2 regions of the Kitasatospora sp. NPDC038210 genome follow, and region 1 is predicted to be linked to the other one. Evidence: riboswitches for the same ligand, from Rfam matches in the RefSeq annotation. Region 1 holds a riboswitch; the other holds the start of a gene.
The links. A riboswitch is a leader RNA that binds a small molecule or an ion and turns the genes downstream of it on or off. The one in region 1 is predicted to bind cyclic di-AMP.

Region 1 (7,315 bases):
CCTCCGCCAGTCCCTCTCCACCCTCAACCCCCACCCCACCCCCTGGCCCCCACCCACAGGCCGGTCATAGGACGCCAGCGGGACGGTTCCCCCTCCACCCTCACCCCCTCACCTCACTCCGTGGCCCCGACCGCAGCCGGGGCAATTCCTTCTCCGCCCTCAACCCTCACCCCTTGGCCTGCGACCGGGGCGGGGAGTGGGAAGTCGGTGGGACCGACTTCCTGTGGCGCCCCTATGGGGCTCGGAGTCTTGGCCCTCGCGGCCTCGCGGCCTCGCGGCCTCGCGGACCGCTCACCGCTCCACCCCCCACCTCACCCGATGGCCCTCCGCGGGCGGGGAGTGGGAAGTGGGCTGGGCCGATCTCTGATGCGGCGCAGGGACTTCGTTGTTCCGCTCGTGCGCTGCCTCCGCCAATCCCGCTCCCCGTCGCCGACTGGCCGGAGTGGGAAGTCGGCGGGTCCGACTTCTGGGGCAGGGTCTCGCTGCGGGCAGCTTCGACCGTCCCGCGGTTCTGGACCGCCGAGGGCTGCGTGGGGGATGAGGCCGGCTCCGCCGTTCGACCGCCGGGCTGGTCGACGTCCGGTGGGCGGGGTGTGTCGTCCCGCGCCCACCCGGGCCACCGGGTGGGGTGGGGTGGGTGGGGCGAGGGCCGCAGGTGGCCGCGGTGGGCGGGTAGGTTCGGGGTGTGACGACGAATGTTCCCGGTGCCAAGTTGATTCTGCTGACCACGACCCACCGGGTGGCCCCCGGGTTGCTGGCGTGGCCGGCGTGGGAGGCGTTGCGGGCGGCGGGGCGGGTGTTGGTGGCGGACGAGGGGCATCCGCAGGTGGCGGCGGTCCGGCAGGCCGGGGTCGTGGTGGAGGTGGTGGCGCCCGGTTCGGCGCCCGCGTTGGCGCGGCTGTTGACCGAGCAGCCCGCCGGGGCCGGGGCGACGGTGTGGCTGGGCAGTCCGGACGGGGATCCGGGGCTGACGGACGCGCTCGCGCGGCTCGCGGTGGAGCGGGCCGGTGAGGTGCCGGAGATCGAGGTGCTGCCGGGTTCGTACGACCTGCCGGGGGCGCGGCTGCTGGACCTGGTGACGGTGATGGACCGGCTCCGCTCGCCGGGCGGTTGCCCGTGGGATGCCGAGCAGACGCACGAGAGCCTGGTGAAGTACCTGGTCGAGGAGGCGTACGAGCTGGTCGAGGCGATCGAGGAGGGGGACCGCGACACGCTGCGCGAGGAGCTGGGGGACGTCCTGCTCCAGGTGTTCTTCCACTCCCGGATCGCCGAGGAGCACCCGACCGGGGCCTTCTCGATCGACGACGTGGCGGGGGACATCGTCGAGAAGCTGATGTACCGGCACCCGCACGTGTTCGGGGACGTCGAGGCCGGGGGCGCCGCCGAGGTGGAGGCGAACTGGGAGCAGCTGAAGGCCGCGGAGAAGGCGGACCGCGAGTCGGTGCTGGACGGCGTGCCGGCCGGGCTGCCCGCGCTGGCGTACGCGGCGAAGCTGGTGTCGCGGGTGCGCCGGTCGGGCTTCGCGGGGGTGCCGGACGAGCCGTACGAGCTGCCGGCCGAGCTGACCGAGGAGTCGGCGGGCCGGCTGCTGCTCGCGGTGGCGCAGCGGGCGCACGACGCCGGGGTGGACGTGGACGCGGCGCTGCGCTCGGCCGCGCGCGGTTACCGGGACGCGGTGCGCGCGGCCGAGGGCCTCAAGCCGGTCGGGCAGCCCGGCGTGGAGCCGGACGGGGAGTAGGCGCTCAGGCCGCCGTGGCGGTGCTCTCCACCGGGCGCCGCTGCGGCGGGACGAGTTCGCCGATGGCTTCGCCGACGAGGACGACGAGTTCGGCGAGGCGTTCCAGGTCGAGGTGGTCGGGCAGGTCGGCGAGGGAGACGATCCGCTCGCCGTCCGGGCCGGCGACTGCGAACAGGTCGATCGGCCCGAGGTGCTTCTCCGCGGTGTCGACGAGGGCGGCGACGTCGCTGGGGCGACGGATGTCGCCGGAGACGCCGACGACGGGGCAGCCCGGCCGGTCGAGTTCGGCGGCGAGGTCCTCGGCGATGCCGACGTGCTGGTCGGCGATCAGCATTCCGGCGGCGCCGGCCGCGGAGAACCGGCGGGCGAGGTCGGCGCCCGACCCGCCGTCGAGTACCGCGATGACGACGACTGACCCGCTGACCCGCATGGTCTGCTCCTCCCTGTGGGCGACACCGCACCGGCGCCCACGCGTACTGCGGAGGATCGTAGGCACGACCTGACCCTCCGCAACAGGGATTACCCCTCAGGTGACCAGGCTCACGCCCGCCGTCCGGCCAAGAGCTGTCCAAGAGCTGTCCACGGACCGTCCACGGGTCGTCCACGGAGTGTTGGCGCGCCCGTCGTACGCCGTTGTCACGGGGGTCGCGAGCCGTCGGCGGAGGGGGAGCGCACCCAGCGGATACGGTCGACCCATGCCAGCTCAGCCCGACCCCGCCCGGCCCGCAGCCACCGCGTCCGACGCAACCGCGCCCGCAGATCCCGCCCGGCCCGCAGCCACCCCGTCGGACGCCGCCGCCCCGCAGTCGGACGTCGCCGCTCCGCAGCCCGGGGCCGAAGTTCCGCAGTCCGACGTCGCCGCTCCGCAGCTGTTCACCTGGGAGTTCGCCGCCGATCCGTACCCCGCCTACGCCTGGCTGCGCGAGCACGCCCCGGTGCACCGCACCAAGCTGCCGAGCGGCGTCGAGGCCTGGCTGGTGACCAGGTACGCGGACGCCCGGCAGGCGCTCGCGGACGCCCGGCTTTCGAAGAACCCGGCGCACCACAGCGAGCAGGCGCACCGCACCGGCCGGGTGGGCATTCCGGGGGAGCGGCAGGCGGACCTGATGACGCACCTGCTGAACATCGACCCGCCGGACCACACCCGGCTGCGCCGCCTGGTGTCGAAGGCGTTCACCCCGCGCCGGGTGGCCGAGTTCGAGCCGCGGGTGCAGCAGCTCACCGACCGGCTGATCGACGGCTTCGCGCAGCGCGGCTCGGCGGACCTGATCCACGAGTTCGCCTTCCCGCTCCCCATCTACGCGATCTGCGACATGCTGGGCGTGCCGGCCGAGGACCAGGACGATTTCCGCGACTGGGCCGGGATGATGATCCGGCACGGCGGCGGCCAACGGGGCGGCGTGGGGCGGGCGGTGAAGCGGATGCGGGCGTACCTGCTGGAGCTGATCCACCGCAAGCGGGCGGACCTCGGGGACGACTTGATCTCGGGCCTGATCCGCGCGAGCGACCACGGCGAGCACCTGACCGAGAACGAGGCCGCGGCGATGGCCTTCATCCTCCTCTTCGCGGGTTTCGAGACGACCGTGAACCTGATCGGCAACGGGACGTACGCGCTGCTGCGCAACCCGGACCAGCGCCGGTTGCTGCAGGAGTCGGTGGCGCGCGGGGAGAGCGCGCTGCTGGAGACGGGCATCGAGGAACTCCTCCGCTACGACGGGCCGGTGGAGCTGGCGACCTGGCGGTTCGCGACGCGTCCGGTGACCATCGGCGGGGTGGACATCCCGGTCGGCGATCCGGTGCTGGTGGTGCTGGCCGCCGCGGACCGCGATCCGGCCCGGTTCGCGGACGAGAACACCCTGGACCTGGCCCGGACGGACAATCCGCACCTGGGGTTCGGGCACGGCATCCACTACTGCATCGGCGCCCCGCTGGCCCGTTTGGAGGGGCGTGCCGCACTGGCCACGCTGCTTTCCCGGCTGCCCGATCTGCAGCTCGCGGAAAGCCCGGAGAATCTGCGCTGGCGGGGCGGTCTGATCATGCGTGGCCTGCGGGAACTCCCGGTCGAATTCACTCCGGAGAGCCGCTCCCCGCATACGCCGCCGCACGCTCCTTCCGCGCCCCCGGCGAACTGACGCGAGGTGGCGGAACGCCGGGCGGCGCGCTGACGGAACGTCGCCCGGCCGGCTTCCGGAGGGGTGTGAAAACCCATCAACGCGGACATAGTGGCGCCGTTGGTAGGCGATCGGACACACGCCGTAATTTCTGTGTGATATCCGGGATATGAGCTTGTGATCGGTCTGAAGATCTGTCTACTCTCCCTGGAGTTCGCAGCTGCGGACCTCGTGCGCGGAACGCCGAATCCTGCCCGCCGCGTCACGGGAAACCGACCAGAACCCTGGGCAGGGGCGGGGGAACCAGGTTTGTTGCCGTTCCCCACGGCTTGGGGTGAAGCCGCCCGAGCGGAATCGTTTCCGCGCACGGCGGCCGGGCCACCTCCCGGTCCGAACCCGACAGCTCACCTCGCAGGCGTGCGGAGAGGGACCTCTTCATGCTGTTCGTTGGAACTGGCCGTCACCGTCGTCGCACCCAGGCCGAGAAGGCCATCGCCGTCGCCGGTGTGGCCGGCGTCGGACTCGCGATGCCGCTCCTCACCGCCACCGGTGCCTCCGCCGCCCCGGTCTCCACCTGGGACGCCGTCGCCCAGTGCGAGAGCGGCGGCAACTGGAGCATCAACACCGGCAACGGCTACTACGGCGGCCTGCAGTTCACCTCCAGCACCTGGAAGGCGTACGGCGGCACCTCGTACGCGGCGCAGGCCAACCAGGCCAGCAAGGCGCAGCAGATCTCGATCGCCGAGAAGGTGCTCGCCTCGCAGGGTCCCGGCGCCTGGCCGGTCTGCTCCGTCAAGGCCGGCCTGACCAAGGGCGGTGCCCCGGCGTCCGTCGACACCTCCTCGGACTCCAAGCCGCAGTCGGCTCCGCAGCAGCAGACGCCCAAGCGGCAGGCCCAGAAGCCGGCCGAGAAGCCGGTCCAGAAGCCCGCCGAGAAGCCGGCCGCGAAGCCCGTCCAGAAGCAGGCCCCGAAGCACGCCGCCCCCGCGCAGGCCGAGAAGCCCGTCGACCAGTCGGCGCAGCAGTACGTCCCCAAGCACGCGGCCCCGCGCCCCGCGCAGCCGGCCCCGGCCGCGCAGACCGGCCACGACTACACCGTCCACGCCGGTGACACGCTGTCGAGCATCGCCGCCACCCAGGGCGTGTCCGGCGGCTGGCACGCGCTGTACGAGCAGAACCGCTCCACCGTCGGCGGCGACCCGGACCTGATCCTGCCCGGCCAGGTGCTGCACCTCGGCTGAGCCGGCGTGTCCCTGGCGGCACCGGCGACACGCGTGACAGGGGGTCGGTCCGGCCGGCCCCCTTCGTCCGCATTCGCCCGCTCCGGTGGGACAAGCAGGTGAACTACCGGTGGGTAGCGGGGCCACACGCTGAGACGGGACCGAGGCCGACGTGGCCTGGAGAGCCCGGGCGGTTAGGCTCTGGTCCGTAACGACTCCGCAATCGTCCCGCCGACAGCGCCACCGTCAGCGGGACCCTGCTTCCGCAAGGAGATGCCTCGTGCCGTCCATCGATGTCGTCGTAGCCCGTGAGATCCTCGACTCCCGCGGCAACCCCACGGTCGAGGTCGAGGTCGGCCTCGACGACGGCAGCACGGGTCGTGCCGCTGTCCCGTCGGGTGCCTCCACCGGTGCCTTCGAGGCCCTGGAGCTGCGCGACGGCGACAAGAACCGCTACTTCGGCAAGGGCGTGGAGAAGGCCGTCCTCGCCGTCATCGAGCAGATCGGCCCGGAGCTGGTCGGCTACGACGCCACCGAGCAGCGCCTGATCGACCAGGCCATGCTGGACCTGGACGCCACCCCGGACAAGTCCTCGCTCGGGGCCAACGCCATCCTGGGCGTCTCGCTGGCCGTCGCGCACGCCGCCTCCGAGGCCAGCGACCTGCCGCTGTTCCGCTACCTGGGCGGCCCGAACGCGCACGTCCTGCCGGTCCCGATGATGAACATCCTCAACGGCGGCTCGCACGCGGACTCCAACGTCGACATCCAGGAGTTCATGATCGCCCCGATCGGCGCGGAGTCCTTCTCCGAGGCCGTCCGCTGGGGCGTCGAGGTCTACCACACCCTCAAGGGCGTGCTGAAGGAGCGCGGGCTGTCCACCGGCCTGGGCGACGAGGGCGGCTTCGCGCCGAACCTGGACAGCAACCGCGAGGCCCTGGACCTGATCACCGAGGCCATCCAGAAGGCCGGCTACGTGCCCGGCCGTGACGTCGCGCTGGCCCTGGACGTCGCCGCCTCCGAGTTCTACCAGGACGGCGCCTACCAGTTCGAGGGCAAGGCCCTCTCGGCCGCCGAGCTCATCGAGTACTACGCCGAGCTGGTCGCCGCCTACCCGCTGGTCTCCATCGAGGACCCGCTGGACGAGTCGGACTGGGACGGCTGGAAGGCCATGACCGTCAAGCTGGGCGACAAGGTCCAGCTGGTCGGCGACGACCTGTTCGTCACCAACCCGGCCCGCCTGGCCAAGGGCATCGAGACCGGCACCGCCAACGCGCTGCTGGTGAAGGTGAACCAGATCGGCTCGCTGACCGAGACCCTGGACGCCGTCGAGCTGGCCCAGCGCAACGGCTACCGCTGCATGATGTCGCACCGCTCCGGCGAGACCGAGGACGTCACCATCGCCGACCTGGCCGTCGCCACCAACTGCGGCCAGATCAAGACCGGTGCCCCGGCCCGCTCCGAGCGCGTCGCCAAGTACAACCAGCTGCTGCGCATCGAGGAGATCCTCGACGACGCCGCCGAGTACGCCGGCCGCGGCGCCTTCCCGCGCTTCAAGCACGAGGGCTGAGACCGCGAGGTCGAGGGCCGAGCGCTCCCGGTAGCGCAAGCCTGACCGGTGCCCCGCCGTCCACCCCGTAGGGTGGACGGCGGGGCACCGTCGCGACCAGGAGGGGATACGGGAGATGGCAGGCTGGAGGATCCCGGGCTTGGCGGCCCGGCCTCGGTTCACGAGCCGGGCGACCGTCCTCGTCCTGGTGCTGTGCTCGCTGGTGGCGATCCTCGCCTACCCGACGCGGCAGTTCATCTCCCAGCGCGCCGAGATCTCCGCCCAGCGGGCGAAGGCCGACCACGTGCGCCAGCAGGTCGAGCAGCTGCGCCGGGACCGGGCCCGCTGGCAGGACCCGGAGTACGTCAAGGCGCAGGCGCGCGCCCGGCTGCACTACGCGGTGCCGGGGGAGACCCCGTACATCGCGGTGGATCCGGCCGGCCAGGCCTCCGCCAAGCCCTCCTCGTCCGCCGCCGGCGCCCCCGCCACCGGGGTGGCCGCCGGTCAGGCGACGGCCGCCAAGCCCTGGTACACCAGCATCTGGGACTCGGTCGACGCCGCCGACACCGCCGCGCCGGCCCCCGGCACCCCCCTTTCGCTCCCACCGTCCCCCGTTGGAGACACCTCCCCCCATGACCACTGAGAACCACCCCGCCGTCTCCGACGCCGACGTCGCGGCCATCGCCGCCCAGCTCGGCCG
Region 2 (7,315 bases), on a different contig from region 1:
CTTCGTGTGCACCGTGAACACCACCGGCGAGCCGGTGCGGATCGCGGCCCCGGGCACCCTGCTGCTCGCCTCGGCCGACCTCGTGGTGGACGGCGGCGAGACGGTGCTCGCTCCGGACAGCACCGGCTGGTGGGCGGTCTGACGTGGTTGCAATAGGCTCTGGGACCGTGACTACGGCGCGACTCTCAGACATCGCGGCACAGGCGGGGGTCAGCGAAGCCACCGTCTCCCGCGTGCTCAACGGCAAGGCGAACGTCTCCGCCGCCACCCGGCAGACGGTGTTGGCCGCGCTCGACGTGCTCGGCTACGAGCGTCCGACCCGGCTGCGCCAGCGCAGCGCCGGGCTGATCGGGCTGATCACACCGGAGTTGAGCAACCCGATCTTCCCGGCACTGGCGCAGGTGATCGAGCAGGTGCTCAGCCGGCACGGCTTCACGCCGGTGCTGTGCACCCAGACACCGGGCGGATCCACCGAGGACGAACTGGTGGAGATGCTGGTCGACCGGGGCGTGGCGGGCATCGTCTTCGTCTCCGGACTGCACGCCGACACCACGGCCGACCACGACCGCTACGCGCGACTGGCCGGGCGCGGGGTGCCGTTCGTGCTGATCAACGGCTTCAGCGAGAAGATCGACGCGCCGTTCATCTCGCCGGACGACCGGGCCGCGATGTGGATGGCCGTCCAGCACCTGGCCGAACTCGGCCACGAGCGGATCGGGCTGGCCGTCGGGCAGCGCCGGTACGTGCCCGTGCTGCGCAAGATAGAAGGCTTCACGGCGGCGATGCGGGAGGTGCTCGGGCGTACCCAGGAGGAGGCCGAGAACCTCGTCCACCACACGCTGTTCAGCGTGGAGGGCGGACACGCGGCGGCCGGCGCGCTGCTCGACAAGGGCTGCACGGCGATCGTCTGCGGGAGCGACATGATGGCGCTCGGGGCGATCAGGGCGGTGCGGCAGCGCGGCCTGTCGGTGCCGCAGGACGTGTCGGTGGTCGGGTTCGACGACTCGCCGCTGATCGCCTTCACCGAACCGCCGTTGACCACGATCCGCCAGCCGGTCGAGGCGATGGCCACGGCGGCGGTGGACGCGCTGCTGGAGGAGGTCGGCGGGAACGCCGTCCAGCGCGGCGAGTTCATGTTCCAGCCGGAGCTGGTGATGCGCGGGTCCACCGGGGCCTGCGCGCGCTGAGCGCCGGCCGCAGGGCCGAGGGAAGGGCCCCGGAGGGCAGTTGCTCTCCGGGGCCCTTCGGCGTGCCTGTGTGCGGCCCTGCTCGGCAGCGCTCGGCAGATCTCGACTGCCCTCAGCCGTGCTCGGTGTCGGTGGTGCGGTCCTGGGCGAGGCGGTTGCCGTCGGCCGGGTCGCCGGTGCGGGCCTCGGTGCGGCGGCCGCGGGCCAGGTAGTCGCGCAGGACCAGTTCGACGGCGTCCTGCGGGTTCTTGGTACCGGAGAGCATCATCGCGTCGATCGCGAGGTTCGCGTCGAGCGTGACGGTGACCTGGGCCATGTGACTCCTCCTCGGGTGCAGAGCAGCAGCATGCCCGTTCGGGTCCGGTTCCACCACGGGGATACGCCGCGACCCCCGGGGAGGAGCGACCAGACTCTTCCCCGGGGGTGGCGGGTGATCAGTGTTCGGTGGCGGCCGACGACCCGCGATCTGCGGACGACGGATGACAGATATTGAAATCTGTCAGCTGTCAGCTGTCAGCTGTCATCCGTCAGCGGTCGTCTGAAGTCCGTCAGCGACGAGCAGTCGGCTGCCTGCTGCCTGCTGCCTGCTGCCTGCCGTCAGCCGTCTCGCCGTGCTCAGACCCGGCCGGCGAAGTCCGGGGCCCAGTTGGCGACGGTCTGCTCGCGCACACCCGCGCTCGGGTTGGCGGCCTCGACGTACTTGCCGCCACCGACGTAGATCGCGACGTGGTAGACGCCCGAGTCCTTGCCGTTGTTGGACCAGAACAGCAGGTCGCCCGGCTGCAGGCTGTCCAGCGAGACGTGGGTGCTGGCGGCGGCCTGGTCGGCGGCGACGCGCGGGACGGAGATGCCGGCGGCGCGCAGGGCGGCCTGGGTCAGGCCGGAGCAGTCCCAGCCGCCGTTGCCGGTGCCGCCGTAGACGTACGCCTGGCCGACCTTGGACTCGGCGAAGGCGACCGCGGCGGCCATGCTGCCGCTGGCGGCCGGGGCCTGCGCCGGGGCCTGGGCGGCCGGGGTCTGGGTCTGGGCGACCGGCTTGGCGTTCACGGAACCGCCGTTCGCGGACTGACCGGACTTCTGCGAGCGGTTGAACCAGGTGAAGTCCGAGCCGGACTTGTCCGAGGAGGCGGACTGCTGGGTCTGGCCGTGGTCACCGAAGGTCAGGTGCTGGCCCGGGTAGATGGTGTTCGGGCCGTCGGTCAGGGTGCTGCGGTTGAGCTCGTACAGCCGCTCCCAGCCGCCCTGGACGTTGTGCTTGTCCGCGATCGAGGACAGCCAGTCGCCCTCGACCACGGTGTAGTCGTCGCTCTGGGCGGCCTGCTGGTGCCTCTGGGCCCAGGTGCCGGCGGCAGAGTCGGCGGCGTCCTGGGCGGGCGCGGCCGGCTTGGCGGGCTTGGCCGCCGGGGCCGGGGTCTGGGCGGGCTTGGCAGCCGGGGCGGCCGGAGCGGCAGCGGCCGAGGTGTCGACGGCGGCGGGCGTGCCGCCCTTGGTCAGGCCGGCCTTGACCGAGCAGACGGGCCAGGCACCGGGGCCCTGCGAGGCGAGGACCTTCTCCGCGACGGCGATCTGCTGGTCCTTGGTGGCCAGGTCGGCGCGCGAGGCGTAGGCGGTGCCGCCGAAGGCGGACCAGGTGCTCTGGGTGAACTGCAGGCCGCCGTAGAAGCCGTTGCCGGTGTTGATGCTCCAGTTGCCGCTGCTCTCGCACTGGGCGACCTTGTCCCAGGTCGCGACGGAGGCGGCGGAGGCGGTGCCGGAGACGAGGCACGGGACGGTGAGGCCGACGCCCGCGACGCCGATGGCGGCGATCACGCGGCGGGTGCGGCTGGACAGACGGGTGCCGTTGGTGGGCAGCATGAAGACGCGGTCCTCTCCCACGCCTGCGAGGTGAGCTGTCGGATTCGGGCCGGAGTTGCCCGGCCGCGCGTGAGCGCGGCTTCACCCCTAGCCCTGAACCGTTCCTGGGAGCGGTCCGGGGCGACTTACCTGTGGGTCCCCCGCTCCTGCCGTGGTGCGTTTTCGCGCTGCCAGGACATCCGACGGCAGGACTCGGCGTCGCGGATGAACTGGGTCCGTGTGGTCACGAACGGGGAGCACGTTAAGCAGACTTAAGTTCAAACTGCAAATAGCTGTGACGCGCATCACGGATTAGCAGGAAGTGCCAAATTGGCGGCTAATCATGATCGTAAATGATCGTTTTTCGGCAATGCGATTGCGGATGCCCACAACTGTCTTTGCCTCAGGAATGGCATGACGGTGTGTCGAAGCGCGAAACGGCGCACCGGTCCAACCGGCGGAGCGGACGTGATTCGAGCGCCCCGGAGTGCGCTCGCCATTCCCCGGCAAACAGCGGCAGAACGGACATTCCATTCATTGTTCGCTTAACTCCGGTAACTCCCGTACGCCGCAAGAGCGGGAAAGCGGGCAAAGCGAAGGGCCCGGAACGCAAGCCGTTCCGGGCCCCGTGTGCGCGCCGACGGGCGCGCGGTGTCCGCTACTGTCCGGCAGGCTCCTCGGCGGCCGCGTGGGCGCCACGGGCGCCCTCCACGACCCCCTCGGCCTCGGCGGCGGCCGCCGCCTCCGCCTCGGCCCGCGCCAGGTCCTCCGCGGACGGTGCGGGCAGCGCGGCCAGGTAGGTCGAGGCGATCAGCTGGCCGACGGTCGGGTACGCGCCCAGCGGCGCCGCCGACGGGCAGCCGGTCTCCTCGGCGGCCGCGGCGAGCAGCTCGGAGTCGGCCTCCGGCCCGATCACCAGCGGGGCCAGCGCCGGGCGCTGGGAGCCGGTCTCCTTGAGGTGGTCGACGGCCGCGGCCACCGAGCCGGGCACGTCGAGCGCGGCGGCCACGACCGGCACGGCCAGGCGGGCGGCCAGCAGAACGCCGGTGATGCCGGCCGCGGCGGCGGCGTCCTCGCCGCCGACGGTGGTCAGGACCACGCCGTCCGCGGCGGTCGCGATGGCGAAGAGCCGGGCGCGGTCGGCGCGGGCCAGCCCGGCCTCGGAGAGTCGTACGTGGACGGCCTCGGCGAGCAGCGGGTGCGGGCCGAGCGCGTCGGTGACGGGCGCGCCGTACTCGGCGGCGAGCGCGTGGAGTTCGGGCAGGAAGCCGTGCGGACCGGGCACCAGTGGCACCAGGACGGGCATCGGCAGGCCGGCCTCGGCGGCCGTGGCCAGGAGCTCGGCGACGGTGCGGTCCTCGCCGCCCTCACCCTCGGCGGAGCCGCCGGGGAGGTAGCCGACCGCGGCCTGGACGCCGTTCTGCTCGCTGCGGACGATGGAGAGCAGCTCCTCGACGACCGAGCGGGACTCGGGCCCGGCGGCCGTGGGCACGGCGAGCACCAGGGCCGGCGCGCCGGTCGGAATCTCGGGGCGCTCGGGACGACGGTGGCGCCCCCGCGCACGGGAGCCTGGAGTGCGGACGGGCAGTGGCGCGCCCGGAATGGCTGCGGTGCTCATGCCGGAGATCGTAGGACATCTGCCCGTCCGGCCTGCAGTCGGCTGCCGTACGGGTTTCGCGCGGCCGCTGTGCGAACCCGGTGTGTCCGCCGCATCGGGTTCGGGTGGTTTGCCTACAATCCGGACATTCCACACCCAATCCCCGTGCGGGCGCGGCTCATTGCCTGGACGTGCCGGACGGGGTGCGGCGTTGCAGTCGCGGCGCGTGAGATGTCTCACAGCCCGGAGGTCGCCTGACGGAGGGTCACGGCGGTGCGACTCCCGGCATTCGAAGATCAACATTAAGCGGGGGGCCGCTCACGGCCGGTTATCGCGACCCCGGTGATTCAGTCGGCTATGTCCGTTTACGTACCGTCAGGAGAAGGCCCCGTGAAGAGTTCGGGGCTGCGGGTGAAAGGCCTCGTGCACCTGCAATGTCCCGTGCTGATGCACGTGCACTGCAGCTATCATCGCGTCAAGTGAGGCGTTGTGCCGGGCCGGTACGGGGCCGGTCCGTTCGTTCGGCGGTGCCGGGGGCGCCGCGCTGGACGACAACTCCGGAGCTCTTCGGGAGACTTCTATGCACGACTCGCAGAACACACACGACTCGCACGACACCTACAACGGGATGGCCGCGGCCGATCTCACGGGGGTGGTCTGGCAGAAGAGCCGGCACAGCAACTCCCAGGGCAACTGCGTCGAGTTCGCGGCCCTGCCGGGCGGCGACGTCGCGATGCGCAACTCGCGCTTCCCGGACGGTCCGGCCCTCATCTACACCCGGGCCGAGATCGCCGCCCTGCTGCTGGGGGCCAAGGACGGGGAGTTCGACCACCTGGCGGTCTGACCGGCCGCCGTGCTTCACCATCGGGGGGCCGTCGTGGGTGCCGACACCGCGACGGCCTTTGTCTTTTCGGTCGTCTCCTCCGACTTCTCCGCCTTCTCCGACCGTACCGGTCGCCGCCGGGGCGAAGTGATGACGGGGCCTGGCGCAGGGGCCCGGGGCGTGGTCCTCCCGGGGCTTCCCTCGACCGGCCGCTCCGTCCGCCGTCCGGCTCGCTGCAGGGCCTGGTGCGGGAAGGCGTTCCGGGTCGACCACTCGACCGACCACCGCCGGGCCGGTCCTCCGGCCGATCGCCGAGCGGGTCCTCCGACCGATCGCCGGGCCGGTTCCCCGATCGACCGCACGGCGTCGGGCGCTGCTCGCCACGTGCCGCGGGGCGCTAGGCCGAGCGCCGGTGCCGTCCACCGATGTCGACCGGGCCGCCGAGTGCGTCGAGCGCCCCGCGTCCACCGATCTCCGGGTGTCCGTCCAGCGGGCCGCCCGTCGGCTCCGCCTCGAACAGGGCCCAGACCACCTTGCCGCTGCCCAGCGGGTGCCAGCCCCAGGAGCGGCTGAACGACTCCACCAGGTGCAGCCCGCGGCCGGATTCGGCGACGAAGTCCGCCTCCCGCGCCACCGGTCCAACGCTGCTCGGATCGCTCACGGCGCAGACCACCTGGGGCGCGCGGTGCACGAGGCTTATTCGGATCGGCAGCCGCCCGTCCGCGGTCGGCTGTGTGGGAAAGTCATACTCGCCCGGGGCACCGCCCGTCGGGTCGGGCCGTGCGCCGATCGCATGCCGGAGCGCGTTGGTCACGAGTTCCGACGCCACCAGCGCCACGTCGTCGAACAGCTCCGTCAGTCCCCAGCGCTGGAGCGTGGTCCGGGCGAAGTCGCGCGCGGTTCTGACGGCTTCGAAGCGAGGAGCGAGCGTACAGGTGACCACATGGGGGTCAACCGCCAAAGCCGTACCGGTGCTCATGAAGAGCTCCTCCCATAAGGGGGCGGACACGGCTGGACCCGCCGGGGTCATGCCGGTCACCTCCGACTCGCTCGGCCGCTCGGCCGCCCCTTCGACCAGACGCACGCGCACTCGAACGCCCGATGACGCGGGGGACGCCGTCGGGCCGGTGCACGGAGTCGCGCGTGGGGTCGACGCGGAGCCCGCGGGATTGCCAGGGATGTGCAGGTGCACGTGCACCATGGTGGTGTGCGCTCACTGCAGATGCAAGAGTCGATTCACGTGCAGTCGCACTATTGGCATATGCAAGCGCCGGATGCACGTGCATCCTGGTGTGCGGAGTGCAGAACTGATAGGAACATCCGTCAGTATCGGCACCGTGAGCGCTCAACTGATGGCAGACTGTGCGCTGTTTGCCCTAGGTGGAGGTTTCGACCGCATGACCACAGTTCAGCCGGGCGGCGGCTCGATGGTCCGCCGGATCCTCCTCGGCTCGCAGTTGCGTCGCCTGCGAGAGGCGCGCGGCATCACCCGCGAGGACGCGGGCTACGCCATCCGGGCCTCCGAGTCCAAGATCAGCCGCATGGAGCTCGGCCGCGTCAGCTTCAAGGAGCGTGACGTCGCCGACCTGCTCAGCCTGTACGGCGTCGACGACGGCATCGAGCGGGAAGCCCTGCTCGGCCTCGTCCGCGAGGCCAACAAGTCCGGTTGGTGGCACAGCTTCAACGACGTGCTGCCAGGCTGGTTCCAGACCTACGTCGGACTGGAGGAGGCCGCTCAGCTGATCCGGACCTACGAGGTGCAGTTCATCCCCGGGCTGCTGCAGTCCGAGGAGTACGCACGGGCGGTTTTCGGCCAGAGTCGGCCGGTCATCAGCGAGGAGGAGGTCGAACGGCGGGTCAGCCTCCGTCTGCGCC

Region 2: another riboswitch for cyclic di-AMP. It lies ahead of ACZ7KX_RS06370 (transglycosylase family protein); the one in region 1 lies ahead of ACZ7KX_RS32065 (transglycosylase family protein).

Annotation. Positions count from the first base shown of each region.
Region 1 is NZ_JBVJYK010000020.1:112,471-119,785, forward strand. It holds gene ACZ7KX_RS32045 (protein kinase domain-containing protein) at 1-70, shown strand, start outside; gene ACZ7KX_RS32050 (nucleoside triphosphate pyrophosphohydrolase) at 686-1,738, shown strand; gene ACZ7KX_RS32055 (SDR family NAD(P)-dependent oxidoreductase) at 1,743-2,168, opposite strand; gene ACZ7KX_RS32060 (cytochrome P450 family protein) at 2,434-3,870, shown strand; cyclic di-AMP (ydaO/yuaA leader) riboswitch at 4,114-4,281, shown strand; gene ACZ7KX_RS32065 (transglycosylase family protein) at 4,287-5,090, shown strand; gene eno (phosphopyruvate hydratase) at 5,350-6,636, shown strand; gene ACZ7KX_RS32075 (FtsB family cell division protein) at 6,776-7,258, shown strand; partial or broken gene ACZ7KX_RS32080 (DUF501 domain-containing protein) at 7,230-7,315, shown strand, end outside.
Region 2 is NZ_JBVJYK010000002.1:653,236-660,550, forward strand. It holds gene ACZ7KX_RS06355 (glycoside hydrolase family 13 protein) at 1-142, shown strand, start outside; gene ACZ7KX_RS06360 (LacI family DNA-binding transcriptional regulator) at 168-1,187, shown strand; gene ACZ7KX_RS06365 (hypothetical protein) at 1,300-1,503, opposite strand; gene ACZ7KX_RS06370 (transglycosylase family protein) at 1,803-3,041, opposite strand; cyclic di-AMP (ydaO/yuaA leader) riboswitch at 3,049-3,210, opposite strand; gene ACZ7KX_RS06375 (sirohydrochlorin chelatase family protein) at 3,679-4,638, opposite strand; gene ACZ7KX_RS06380 (DUF397 domain-containing protein) at 5,198-5,461, shown strand; gene ACZ7KX_RS06385 (ATP-binding protein) at 5,838-6,419, opposite strand; gene ACZ7KX_RS06390 (helix-turn-helix domain-containing protein) at 6,838-7,315, shown strand, end outside.